One region of the Morganella morganii genome, then DNA from elsewhere that is predicted to be linked to it. Evidence: predicted binding sites of a transcription regulator. Region 1 holds the regulator's gene; each other region holds the start of a gene.

Region 1 (4,402 bases):
TTGAGGTTACCGCATGGAGTCTGCATGACGGCAATGTGGATGAAATCATGGGGATCCGCCATAAAACCCTGCCGATTGAAGGTGTGCAGTTCCATCCGGAAAGTATTCTCAGTGAACAGGGGCATGAACTCCTGAATAATTTCCTGAAATACTAATCAGTTATCGCTTATTTTATCCTCGGTTCTGTTTTTTCATTCGTTTTGATTTGATTTTTTATTCATATTTGGTGATTATATTTTCACTTGTGGATAGATCAGGTAAGGAACGATGACAAAACAGAATGCGGTTACGCGCGGCACTTATGATGAAGTGATGCTGCCAATTTATGCACCGGCTGATTTTATTCCTGTCAGAGGTCAGGGAAGCCGGGTGTGGGATCAGAACGGCACTGAATATGTTGATTTCGCCGGTGGTATTGCCGTACTGGCGCTGGGCCATTGTCATCCGGCACTGATCGCGGCCCTGAAAGCCCAGAGTGAATCGCTCTGGCATGTCAGCAATATTTTTACTAATGAACCGGCGCTGATACTGGCGCAGAAGCTGATAAAACATACGTTTGCGGAACGGGTTTTCTTTGCCAACTCCGGTGCGGAGGCAAATGAAGCCGCATTCAAACTGGCGCGTCATTATGCACTGACCCGTCATCATCCTTATAAAACCAAAATTATCGCTTTCCATCACGGCTTCCACGGCCGGACACTCTTTACCGTTTCTGTCGGTGGTCAGCCGAAATATGCTGATGGCTTCGGGCCGAAACCGGCAGATATTATTCATGTGCCTTTTAACGACCTTGATGCTGTCAAAGCAGTGATGGATGATCACACCTGTGCCGTGGTGCTGGAACCTGTCCAGGGCGAGGGCGGGATCACACCTGCCACACCGGCCTTTATGCAGGGCCTGCGTGAATTATGTGATAAACATCAGGCGCTGCTGGTATTTGATGAAGTGCAGAGCGGGATGGGGCGCAGCGGCAAACTGTTTGCCTATATGGATTACGGCATTGAGCCGGATATTCTGACCACGGCCAAAGCGCTGGGCGGCGGTTTCCCGATCAGTGCCATGCTGACAAAACAGGACATTGCACAGGTGATGGTACCCGGTACGCACGGTACAACCTACGGCGGCAACCCGCTGGCCTGTGCGGTCGGTAATGCGGCCTTTGATCTGATCAACGACCCGGCATTGCTGGCGGGGGTGAATGAGCGCCATCAGTGGTTTGCGGATGCACTGCAATCTCTGAACAGTACATTCGGTGCATTTGCGGAGATCCGCGGGAAAGGGCTGCTGATTGGTGCCGAACTGGCGGGCATTTACCGCGATCAGTCAAAAACCCTGCTGGGGCTGGCAGCCAAAAACGGCCTGATGCTGCTTAACGCCGGTACCAATGTTCTGCGTTTCACGCCATCGCTGATTATTGAAAAAGCCGATGTGGATGAAGGAATGAAACGGCTGGCGAAAACCCTGAATGATTTCCGGGAAATGCAGTAAATCCATCACGGTAACATGTTTAACTAACTGATTTGTATATTTTATTACTATATTTACTGTGATAGGTTTGCCGGACGTTTATCTAGTCTCAGTAAAGCAATGGCAATTCGGTTTTCAGGCAGATTTGAAGAATTTCTTCATGGCAGTTTTTATGTTCATCTCTATCGCTTCTCTGTCGATGGGTTTGATTTTGTGGTTATTTTTAGTCCGGTCGACATTACTGATGCGGCATATTCGGCGTTCCGGAGTGCAGAGGCGGGGTTCAGGCTTCCGGAACGATGCTATGACCTGAAGTTTGATCGCGAAGATAATTTTTTAAACTCAACGTTCTATCAGGTACCGGAAAGAGGAATGTGTTCACGGCGTTATGGATTTGTTCAGGATCTGGCTGTTGCCCTGCAACGAATTGTGATTCTGCATTGTCAGCAATATGCTGCGAAGGTTTATTTTATGATTGCAGAGAATGATAAGTTAAAACGCTACTATGACAGAATTTTACAGCACGGACATGATAACGTACTATCAGAAATAAAAGCGGGCCTTGGTGAAGGGGGGAAAGGGTATGTACTCAAAACGCGACATTTCTGAGATAAAAAAAAATGAGTATCAAAGAGCGTAAAATAGCAGCAATGCGTCAGTTGAAAGCCTCTTTTGATCAAGCCGGCCGCGAAGGAAAGCTGCGGGTTCGCAGAGCTGATATTCTTCAGTAATAATGATGAGCCGGAAACAAAAAAAACAGGCGCAGATGCGCCTGTTTTGGTGATAAGGGCGGTCCGGATTAACGGGTGCCGTATACCACGATGGTTTTACCGTGTGCGGAGATCAGGTTTTGATCTTCCAGCATCTTCAGAATACGGCCGACGGTTTCGCGGGAACATCCCACAATCTGGCCGATTTCCTGACGGGTAATTTTGATTTGCATGCCGTCCGGATGAGTCATCGCATCCGGCTGTTTTGCCAGGTTCAGTAATGTCTGGGCGATGCGGCCCGTCACATCAAGGAATGCAAGGTTTCCGACCTTTTCTGATGTGGTTTGCAGGCGGCTTGCCATCTGCGCGGAAAGGCGCATAAGGATATCCGGGTTAACCTGGATAAGCTGGCGGAACTTTTTGTACGAGATTTCTGCAACTTCGCAGGCGCTTTTTGCCCGTACCCACGCTGTACGTTCCTGTCCTTCCTCAAATAATCCGAGTTCACCGATGAAATCACCCTGGTTGAGATAGGATAAAATCATCTCTTTGCCTTCTTCATCTTTGATCAGCACCGCAACAGAACCTTTTACAATATAGTAGAGTGTTTCTGCCTTTTCGCCCTGATGAATAAGCGTGCTTTTGGATGGATATTTGTGGATATGGCAGTGAGACAAAAACCATTCAAGCGTGGGGTCTGTTTGTGGCTTGCCGAGAACCATTCGCGTTATCCTCTGTTGTTAGTTATTGCAAACCGTTGTTTACGCTCTGCAATTATATAAAGTCTTAGCTTATCATATTAACTTGCTGAATTTCCGGCAAGTTAGTTTATTAAAATAGTATAATAATCCTCACGGAAAGATATTGATCTTAGCCATAGATAAATCCTTGCCGTGTTTTTAGCACAGGAAAACTGTCCTGTCTTCCACTGTCTCGCTTCAGCATAATAAACTATGGGATAGATTGCCAGCCCGTGAATGAAAGGGTAGTCTGTCGTGAATTATATTGATGATGAGGGTATAAAAATGGAAGCGCGTGTAAAGTGGGTTGAGAACATGACTTTCTTAGGGGAATCCGCGTCAGGACACCAGATTACAATGGACGGTAATGCCGGTGAAAAAGCTCCGAACCCGATGGAGATGGTACTGATGGCAACCGGCGGCTGCAGCGCCATTGATGTTGTCTCTATTTTGCAAAAAGGCCGTAATCAAGTCATTGATTGTGATGTAAAACTCACCGCTGAACGTCGTGAAACCGCGCCACGTTTATTCACTCATATTAATCTGCATTTTATTGTGACCGGCCGTGACCTGACTGAAAACGTTGTCGGGCGTGCCGTGCAATTATCCGCTGAGAAATATTGCTCTGTTTCATTAATGTTAGGCGAAAGTGTTAACATTACGCATAGTTTTGAAGTAAAGAATATTGAATGATTTTTTGAAATATTATTTTTATTTTTGAAAATAAACCGGGTAATACATTATTACCCGGTTTTTTTATCGCTTGTTTATTTGTTTTCCCTGCAATAATTGCTCTGCCAGCGGTGCCATTATTAATTCCATCGCCAGCCCTAATTTTCCGCCGGGGACGACGATGGTATTTGAGGCGGAAATAAAGGAGCCCTGAAGCATGGATAACAAATAGGGAAAATCGATTTTTTTCAGGCCGCGGAAGCGGATCACGGTAAAGCTTTCATCCTGTGACGGAATGGATTTGGCCGAGAACGGGTTTGAGGTATCCACCGTCGGCACCCGCTGGAAGTTAATGTGGGTGCGGGAAAACTGCGGGGTGATATAGCGGATGTAATCATCCATCGAACGCACGACAGAATCCATTACCGCCTCCCGTGAATGGCCGCGATCATTGGTGTCACGGACTAACTTCTGTATCCACTCCAGATTGACTATCGGTACCACGCCGACCAGCAGATCCACATGTCCGGCAATATCATGTTCCGGCGTGACCACGCCGCCGTGTAATCCCTCATAGAAAAGTACATCCGTCCCGGCAGGAAGTGCCTCGCGGGGGGTGAAGGTGCCGGGCAGCTGATTATAGGGCACGGCTTCATCATAGGTATGCAGATATTTGCGGCGTTCGCCGCTGCCGTTTTCGCTGTACTGGCGGAATGTGCTTTCGAGCAGGCCAAAATCGTTGGCTTCGGGCCCGAAATAGCTGATGTGGCGGCCCTGCTCGCGGGCCTTGCGGATGGCGGCATCCATTTCCGG
Region 2 (4,402 bases), 1.9 Mb from region 1:
ATGTTCATACATCACCCACATAATTTTGGCTGCATCCATCGGGGAGCCGCCGCCGAGGGCAATAATCACGTCAGGTTTGAAGCTGTTCATCTGCTCCGCACCTTTGCGGACCACAGAAAGTGTCGGGTCAGCTTCCACTTCAAAGAAAATCTCCACTTCCATACCGTAGGATTTCAGCACACGGGTGACTTCATCCACATAGCCGTTATTGAACAGATAGCCGTCAGTCACGATAAAGGCGCGTTTTGCACCGTCACCGGCGATCTCTTCCAGGGCAACCGGCAGAGAACCACGGCGGAAATAGATAGATTTCGGAAGTTTATGCCACAACATATTTTCAGCTCGTTTTGCCACGGTTTTGGTGTTGATCAGGTGTTTCGGCCCGACGTTTTCGGAGATGGAGTTACCCCCCCAGGAGCCGCAACCCAGTGTCAGTGACGGAGACAGTTTGAAGTTATACAGGTCGCCGATCCCGCCCTGTGATGCAGGGGTATTAATCAGGATACGTGCGGTTTTCATCTTCTCACCGAAGAATTTTACGCGCTCCGGCTGGTTATCCTGATCGGTATATAAGCAGGAGGTGTGGCCGATCCCGCCCATTTCCACCAGTTTTTCCGCTTTGATCACCGCATCTTCAAAATCTTTGCCGCGGTACATGGCTAACAGCGGGGAGAGTTTTTCGTGTGCAAACGGCTCGGATTCATCCACCACGGAGACCGCACCGATAAGAATTTTGGTCCATGCAGGTACTTCGATGCCGGCCATTTCAGCAATTTTCACCGCAGACTGACCGACAATTTTCGCATTCAGTCCGCCGTTGAGCAGAATAATGTCCTGAACGGCTTTCAGTTCTTTGCCTTTCAGAATATAACCACCGTGGGTTTCAAAACGTTCTTTAACCTGTTCATACACATCATCCACCACGATAACCGATTGCTCAGAGGCACAAATCACGCCGTTATCGAAGGTTTTTGACATCAGAATAGAGGCCACCGCGCGTTTGATATCAGCGGTTTCATCAATCACGACAGGGGTGTTACCCGCGCCCACACCAATGGCCGGTTTACCGGAACTGTAGGCTGCTTTCACCATGCCCGGCCCGCCGGTGGCGAGGATCAGGTTAGTATCCGCGTGATGCATCAGGGCATTGGATAATTCCACAGACGGCTCGTCGATCCAGCCGATAATATCTTTCGGGGCACCGGCGGCAACAGCCGCGTTGAGGACAATTTCAGCCGCTCTGTTAGTGGCTTTTTTTGCACGCGGATGCGGGGAGAAAATGATCCCGTTACGGGTTTTCAGGCTGATCAGCGCTTTAAAAATTGCGGTGGAGGTCGGGTTAGTGGTCGGGACGATACCGCAGATAATACCGATAGGCTCTGCGATGGTGATGGTGCCGAAGGTCGGGTCTTCCGATAAGATGCCGCAGGTTTTCTCATCGCGGTAGGCGTTATAGATATATTCAGAAGCAAAATGGTTTTTGATCACTTTATCTTCAATAATACCCATGCCGGACTCTTCAACTGCCAGTTTTGCCAGCGGGATACGGGCATCTGCTGCGGCGAGTGCCGCCGCCCGGAAGATAGCATCCACCTGTTCCTGGGAGAAACCGGCAAACTCGCGCTGAGCTTTCTTCACGCGGGCAACTAATTCATTGAGTTCGGTAACGTTCGTTACGGCCATACAGATCACTCCTGATAAATTGTTAAACTTTTTAAGCAAATCAGCGGATTGATACAATTTGATTATAGCGGTGATATCTTCCGGTAACTAAATCGATTTTGCCGGTAACATAATGCAGATATGCCCGCTGATTTGCTTAAAAAGCCCGTCAGGTCTTTCTGTTCACATTATAGTTGAATCGATTCAACTATAATGAAAGCAGCTTAACATTCAGGGGAAATATTAAAGTGATCCAAATCACAAATATATCAAGCTGACACCATTCAGCATGAGTCAAAACGGGAACAATACGGAGTGACGGGAATGATATCGGGTTTCAATTTCACAGAAGAACTGATGATTGTCTGAAATTCAGGCAGAAGTAAGGTGATATAACTGTATCGAATCAGCCGGAAGCAGAAAATATTCTGCGTAAAGCAATTCCTTTTCCTGCACATTCAACGGTATGATGTCTGTGTTAATAATCACATTTATAATTATTACAACCCCCAGGCGATAGCCTGCTGTTATTATCAGCAGACTATCACTGTATTATCATCAGGTTGAGGATCCTTTGTGGGCAACACTTTGCTGGATTTTTCCGGTTATTTAAAATTTTTTGTCGGCTTATTTGCCTTAGTCAACCCGGTCGGTATTCTGCCGGTCTTTATGAGCATGACAAATTATCAGACTGCCGCAGTGCGCAATAAGACCAACATGATTGCGAACTTTTCGGTGGCCGTGATTTTGTGCACATCACTTCTGGTCGGCGATAAGATCCTCATTATGTTCGGTATTTCCATCGAATCTTTCCGGATAGCAGGGGGGACACTGATTGTCCTCATCGCCATGTCCATGATCAGCGGTAAGCTGGGGGAAGATAAGCAGAACAAACAGGAACAGTCGGAAACGGCTATCCGCGACAATATCGGTGTGGTGCCGCTGGCACTGCCGCTGATGGCGGGGCCGGGGGCTATCAGTTCCTGTGTGGTCTGGAGTGCCCGCTGGCAGGGCTGGCAGAACTTTTTCGGACTGGCGCTGACCAGCATCGTGTTCGCGTTCTGTTGCTGGCTGTTGTTCCGCTCTGCAGGACTGTGGGTGAAATACCTCGGACAAACCGGTATCAACGTTGTGACCCGTATTATGGGTCTGATGCTGATGTCATTAGGTATTGAGCTGATCATTACCGGCATGAAAATGAGTTTCCCGGGATTATTGTCATAATCACGCAGTTCATTATTATCAGAACGGGGCCATCGGCCCCGTTTTTACACCTCGTTTTTATATCTCTCAGTTATCCATCCGGTGGTCGCCGCGCAGCAGGGCGGCGCGATCAAATTCCCGTTCAATTTTCCCGTTCGCCATAAATGCCGCCCGGTCTGACATATGCGCCACCACATCCGCATCGTGACTGACCAGCAGATAGGTCATGCCGTGGGCGGTTTTCAGATGATTAAGCAGATTGAGAATTTCCGCCTGCACAGACATATCAAGCGCGGATGTTGGTTCATCGAGTAACAGGATCTGCGGGTGCAGCATCAGGGCACGGGCAATAGCAATGCGCTGGCGCTGCCCGCCGGAGAGCTGATGCGGATAACGCTGTGCCACATCCGGCGGCAGCCCGACAGATACAATGGCCTCTGCCACCCGGTTGCCGATGTCATTTTCGCGGTGAATGCGTAACGGTTCTGAAAGTGCCCGGTGAATAGTATGGAAAGGATGCAGAGACGCATAAGGATCCTGAAAGACCATCTGCACATTGCGGCGCAAAGCCCCCTGATAACGCTGACCGGGGTGGATATGTTGTGACAGCAGCTGTACGCCGCCCAGCCATTCCCGCTGCAACCCGGCAATCACCCGCAAAATAGTGGATTTTCCGCAGCCGGACTCACCGATAAGACTGAACGTCTCTCCGGCATTAAGATGAAAACCGGCCTGACAAACAACCTGCCGCTGCCCGAAGCTGACGGAAAGATTATTAACTTCAATAATCGGTGCTGAATTATTTTCCGGCATGATGTATCTCCTGAGTCAGTGACGCCTGCAGGGCGGTGCGATCCAATACCGGCAAATCGGTGCCGTACGTCTGTGCATCCGGGCGGCAGGTCCACAATGTGCGGGTGTAAGGATGCGTTGCCTGCGGCAGTTGTGCGGCGGGCAGTTCATCCACCTGCTGACCCTGATACATCACCATTACGCGCTGACAATGAGCTGCCACCAGCGGCAAATCATGACTTATCAGCAGCAACCCCATGCGGCGCTCCTCACACTGGCTGACAATCAGCTCCAGAATCTGGTGGCGCAGCCGGGCATCCAGGGCGGAAGTTGGTTCGTCGGCAATTAAGACTGACGGGTTGTTGATCAGAGCAATCGCAATCATGGCTCGCTGTCCCATACCGCCGGAAAGCTGCCCCGGATAGCGGGAGAGCGCCTGTTCTGATAACCCGGCGGCACGGGCCATTTCAAAAACACGGTCGCGGCGGTCTGATTTGTTCAGTGTCTGGTGGCGCAGCAGGGATTCCTCAATTTGCTGATACAGATTTCTGACCGGATTCAGCGCATAGCGCGGATCCTGCATGATCATGGCAATGTCATTGCCGCGCAGTGCCGCCCACTGTTTTTCCCGCAGAGACAGCAGGGAGGTCTGACCGAATGTCAGTGTATCCGCACTGACAATCCCGGGTTTGCGCACCAGCCCCATCAGCGCCCTGGCGGTCATGGATTTGCCGGAACCGGACTC
Region 3 (4,402 bases), 270 kb from region 1:
CGCAGTGCGGACACCACCGGCCGGTTTGAAACCAACGGTTTTACCGACGCCCATATCACGGATCACAGTCATCATGATTTCCGCAGTTTCCGGCGTGGCGTTGACCGGCACTTTACCGGTGGAGGTTTTAATAAAGTCAGCACCGGCTTTGATGGAGATTTCAGATGCCTGACGAATTAACGCAGGATCTTTCAGCTCACCGCTTTCGATAATCACTTTCAGCAGCACATTGTGTTTCGCACAGACTTCTTTGCAGGCTTTCACCATATCAAAACCAACCTGGGTATTACCGGCCATCAGTGCGCGGTACGGGAACACCACATCCACATCATCTGCGCCGTAAGCAATCGCAGCATTGGTTTCAGCCAGTGCAATCTCAATGTCATCATTACCGTGCGGGAAGTTGGTGACAGTCGCGATACGCACTTCCGGCGTACCCTGCTCACGCAGAACTTTACGGGCCAGCGGGATAAAACGCGGGTAAATGCAGATGGCCGCAGTCTGGCCGGCCGGGCTTTTCGCCTGATGACACAGCGCAGTGACTTTCGCGTCAGTATCATCATCATTCAGGGTGGTTAAATCCATTAAGGACAGCGCGCGCTGCGCTGCGGCGGTTAAATCGGTCATAAAACTCTCCAACGTATGTCTGCGCCGTTGCCGGGCAGACGCAATATCTGAACGATGCAAAATGTGTTGGCGAGCGGGACTTGGTTCCGTGAAGACGTTGTCTCTCTTGAGATAAGAGCTAACGCTGAGATCCTTCTCACCGCGCTGTAATACAGGTGACTGATAAACAGAATCACCGAATCCGTTACATGGTATCCATGCCGTATTTGAGCATGTCCTGGCGCTATAATACGTGCCTTTCATCACGTTTATATAACAGCATTTACATCAATACATATGATTATGTGATAAAAATCACGTTAATGGCCTGATATGCACAAAATGGCAGCACATATTCACGGCATAGTATAGCGCAGGAAAGGGATAAACAGGGAGAGACAGAAAGACAAGTACACTGAATCAGTGAAGTGCACAGGTGAACCGGGTTCACCTGTGCAGGAAGAGCATTACAGTGCCAGGAAGAAACCGGCGATGGTTGCACTCATCAGGTTGGAGAGAGTACCGGCCATCACAGCTTTCATACCCAGACGTGCCACGTCTTTACGGCGGTTAGGTGCCATACCACCCAGGCCACCCAGCAGGATAGCAACAGAAGAGAGGTTGGCAAAACCGCACAGTGCAAAGGAGATAATCGCTTTGGTGTGATCAGACAGCGGTTGTAAACCGGCAGCAATCACCTGTGCATCCGGCTTCATGTATTCACCGAAGTTCATGAAGGCAACGAATTCGTTGACCACAATTTTTTGTCCGATGAACGAACCGGCGGTCATAGCTTCACTCCACGGCACACCAATCAGGAAGGCGATTGGCGAGAAGACCCAGCCGAGGATCAGTTCCAGTGACAGCTGCGGATAGTCAAACCAGCCACCGACGCCGCCCAGGATACCGTTGATTAAGGCGATCAGCGCGATAAACGCCAGCAGCATCGCACCCACGTTCAGTGCCAGCTGCATACCGGAAGATGCACCGCTTGCCGCCGCATCAATGATGTTGGCAGGGCGCTCTTCTTCCGCCATACCGGCCATTGCTTCGGTACGGTCATCAAAGTGTTCGGTTTCAGGCACCATCAGTTTCGCAAACAGCAGGCCGCCCGGTGCCGCCATAAAGGATGCCGCGATCAGGTACTCCAGCGGTACCCCCATCTGCGCATACCCGGCGAGAACTGAACCGGCCACGGATGCCAGACCACCACACATCACCGCAAACAGTTCAGAGTTGGTCATCCCGGAGATATACGGACGCACCACCAGCGGGGCTTCAGTTTGTCCGACAAAGATGTTGGCTGTCGCGGACAGGGATTCGGTACGGGAGGTGCCCAGCAGCTTCTGTAAACCGCCGCCGAGGATTTTAATCACAAGCTGCATAATGCCGAGGTAATACAGAACGGCAATCAGCGAGGAGAAGAAAACGATAACCGGCAGAACACGCAGGGCAAAGACGAAACCGCCACCGCCGAATACCTCGAACATTTTGTCGGATACCAGGCCGCCGAAAATAAAGTCCATCCCTTTCTGGCCATAGCCGATAACACTGGCGACACCGTCAGACATTGCCAGGAGGATTTTACGTCCCACCGGGACATAGAGAACCAGCGCACCGATCAGTACCTGAATAATGAAGGCACCGACAACAGTCCGCAGTTTGATTGCCCGGCGATCACTTGAAAACAGCACTGCGATAAAGATCAGCGCTGCCATCCCGACCAGACTCATAAGGAGTTGCATGGAAGTATCCCTGTTCACGATAATGTAGATTAATAGTCCTGCTCCGCATGCAGCTCTGAGCAGGACCCTGTGGCGCTGATTATACCCGGTCAGTCCGGCCAACAATCAACTTGCGTCACAAATAACGACTGAAAAAAGTAACAAAAAATACAAAAATATGATGATAATCACATTATTCAACTATTTTACCCTGAAAAGTCTCCCGCAAAGCCGGGAATTGGCGGGTATTTAACCAGATGACGAACATGAAATAACATCTGCTTACAATTGTAAGTGATTTCAGGTGATTTGGCACACAAAATGCAGGCTTTAACAGGACAAAATCGCGGGAAAATCGATTCAGGAATCTTAATCAGATGATTGCAGCGAAAAAAGTGTACAGCTGTTGCGATAAATCTGAGCAGCAATCTCTTCCGGAGACTCACTGCGCAGTGAACAGAGCACTTCAAATGTACGGACAATCCGCTCCGGCCGGTTCGGTTCACCCTGAAAACCGCTGAGCGGCATATCCGGGGCATCCGTTTCCAGCAGTAACGCAGAGAGCGGGAGCTGCGCGATTGCCCGCCGGGTCTTCTGAGCCCGGTCGTAAGTAATCGTCCCGCCGACCCCGATGTAATAACCCAGCTTCACAAAGGCATCCGCCTGGGCAAAACTTCCTGAAAATCCGTGAATCACACCACGGCGGGGCACCGGGTGACGGCGCAGAACAGCAGCGAGCGTGTCATGGGTTTTGCGGGAGTGCAGAATAACCGGTTTATCTGTCCGTGCGGCCAGTTTCAGTTGAGCAATAAAAAAATCCAGCTGCTTATCCCACTGCGGCTCCGCCATATAGCGATCCAACCCGATTTCCCCCACCGCCACGCATTCTGTCCCGCTTGCGGTGATAAACGACTCAAGCTGTTCCAGATGTTCAGGGGTGTGTTCGGCAATATAAAGCGGATGCAGACCAAATGCCGCGTGCAGGCGGGGAAATGCATCGCCGGATGACCGGCACAGCCCGGCCACCGTGCTGAGGTTCCGATTGCTGACCGCCGGGATAATAATATCGGTCAGCCCGGCCTGTGCCGCTGCGGCTTTATGGCGGGTAAGATCATCCGTAAAAAACGGGAAATCGAAATGGCAGTGGGTATCAATAAATTGCATTTATTCAGTCCGCCGGCTTTTCCGGTGAGCGTTCCGGTGAATGTAATACCGCCGCTGTACCGTCCGTGACCGGCAGTTGTGAGTCGTTGTCGTTGGATGCGGGCGGAACCCTCAGTACGGAACTTCGTACCGGCTCATATGACGCCCAGCGCTCACCGAGTGTTGCCAGAAAATAACGTCCGCTGCGGCGGCCCAGCCGGTAATCCTGCATCAGCGTTTTAACCCGGCTGCCGAGCGCATTGCTTGCCAGCGGTGCATTCGGATAAATTTCAGCAATTTCAACCCCGGGCGGCGGTGACTGAATAAATTTTTGTGTCCGGTAATAGCTTTTGGCATGCTGTTTCATCATGGCAACCATCCGTTTCAGATGGCTTTTTTCCAGCCAGCGTTCCATCCTTTTCACCCATTCCGGGGTGTAATAGAGCTGTGACGGCACAGTCCGGATCACCACAATCCGGGTCGCGCCCCGCCGCCATGCCTCAATAACCGGCACCGCATCACTGATGCCGCCGTCGTGATACGTGATGCCGTCAATTTCCACCCCTTCACGGTAGAATCCGGGGATAGCGCTGGAGGCTTTGATATATTCCAGCCAGTCTTCGGCCTGCGGGCTGAAATACGCGGCATCCAGATTATCCGCCCTGCTGGCACACATATAAAATTCCTGCCCCTGATCAAAGCGCCGCAGTGCATGCGCAATATTCAGCGGACATTCCGCAGAGGTTGAAGAAATAAGCCAGTCGAGATCGATAAGATTGCCGCCGCGGATAAAACGCAGCGGATTAAAGAATTGTTTGTCGGTGGTGTAGCGGGTAATGACATGACGGGCGTAGCCGCGCTGACCGCACAGATACGCAGACAGGTTCTGCGCACCGGCAGAGGTGCCTATCAGCAAATCAAACGGGTTA

The links. The regulator CRP, encoded in region 1, controls carbon source genes, mostly activating them, when cyclic AMP is high. The targets are predictions, from matches to a motif close to ATGTGANNNNNNTCACAT.
Region 2: a site for CRP is predicted at 1,909-1,926, ahead of adhE (bifunctional acetaldehyde-CoA/alcohol dehydrogenase). Genes of this name have one in related genera too.
Region 3: a site for CRP is predicted at 2,507-2,524, ahead of JL661_RS16030 (NupC/NupG family nucleoside CNT transporter). Genes of this name have one in related genera too.

The regions. Positions count from the first base shown of each region.
Region 1 is NZ_CP069157.1:3,629,485-3,633,886, reverse strand. Features, by position in the region: gene JL661_RS17365 (aminodeoxychorismate synthase component II) at 1-155, shown strand, start outside; gene argD (bifunctional acetylornithine/succinyldiaminopimelate transaminase) at 268-1,488, shown strand; gene JL661_RS17355 (hypothetical protein) at 1,588-2,076, shown strand; gene crp (cAMP-activated global transcriptional regulator CRP) at 2,267-2,899, opposite strand; gene JL661_RS17345 (OsmC family protein) at 3,203-3,610, shown strand; gene JL661_RS17340 (phosphoribulokinase) at 3,674-4,402, opposite strand, start outside.
Region 2 is NZ_CP069157.1:1,727,490-1,731,891, forward strand. Features, by position in the region: gene adhE (bifunctional acetaldehyde-CoA/alcohol dehydrogenase) at 1-1,683, opposite strand, end outside; gene JL661_RS08335 (YchE family NAAT transporter) at 2,239-2,886, shown strand; gene JL661_RS08340 (ABC transporter ATP-binding protein) at 2,953-3,678, opposite strand; gene JL661_RS08345 (ABC transporter ATP-binding protein) at 3,665-4,402, opposite strand, start outside.
Region 3 is NZ_CP069157.1:3,362,497-3,366,898, forward strand. Features, by position in the region: gene deoC (deoxyribose-phosphate aldolase) at 1-627, opposite strand, end outside; gene JL661_RS16030 (NupC/NupG family nucleoside CNT transporter) at 1,074-2,339, opposite strand; gene JL661_RS16035 (TatD family hydrolase) at 2,700-3,494, opposite strand; gene JL661_RS16040 (patatin-like phospholipase family protein) at 3,499-4,402, opposite strand, start outside.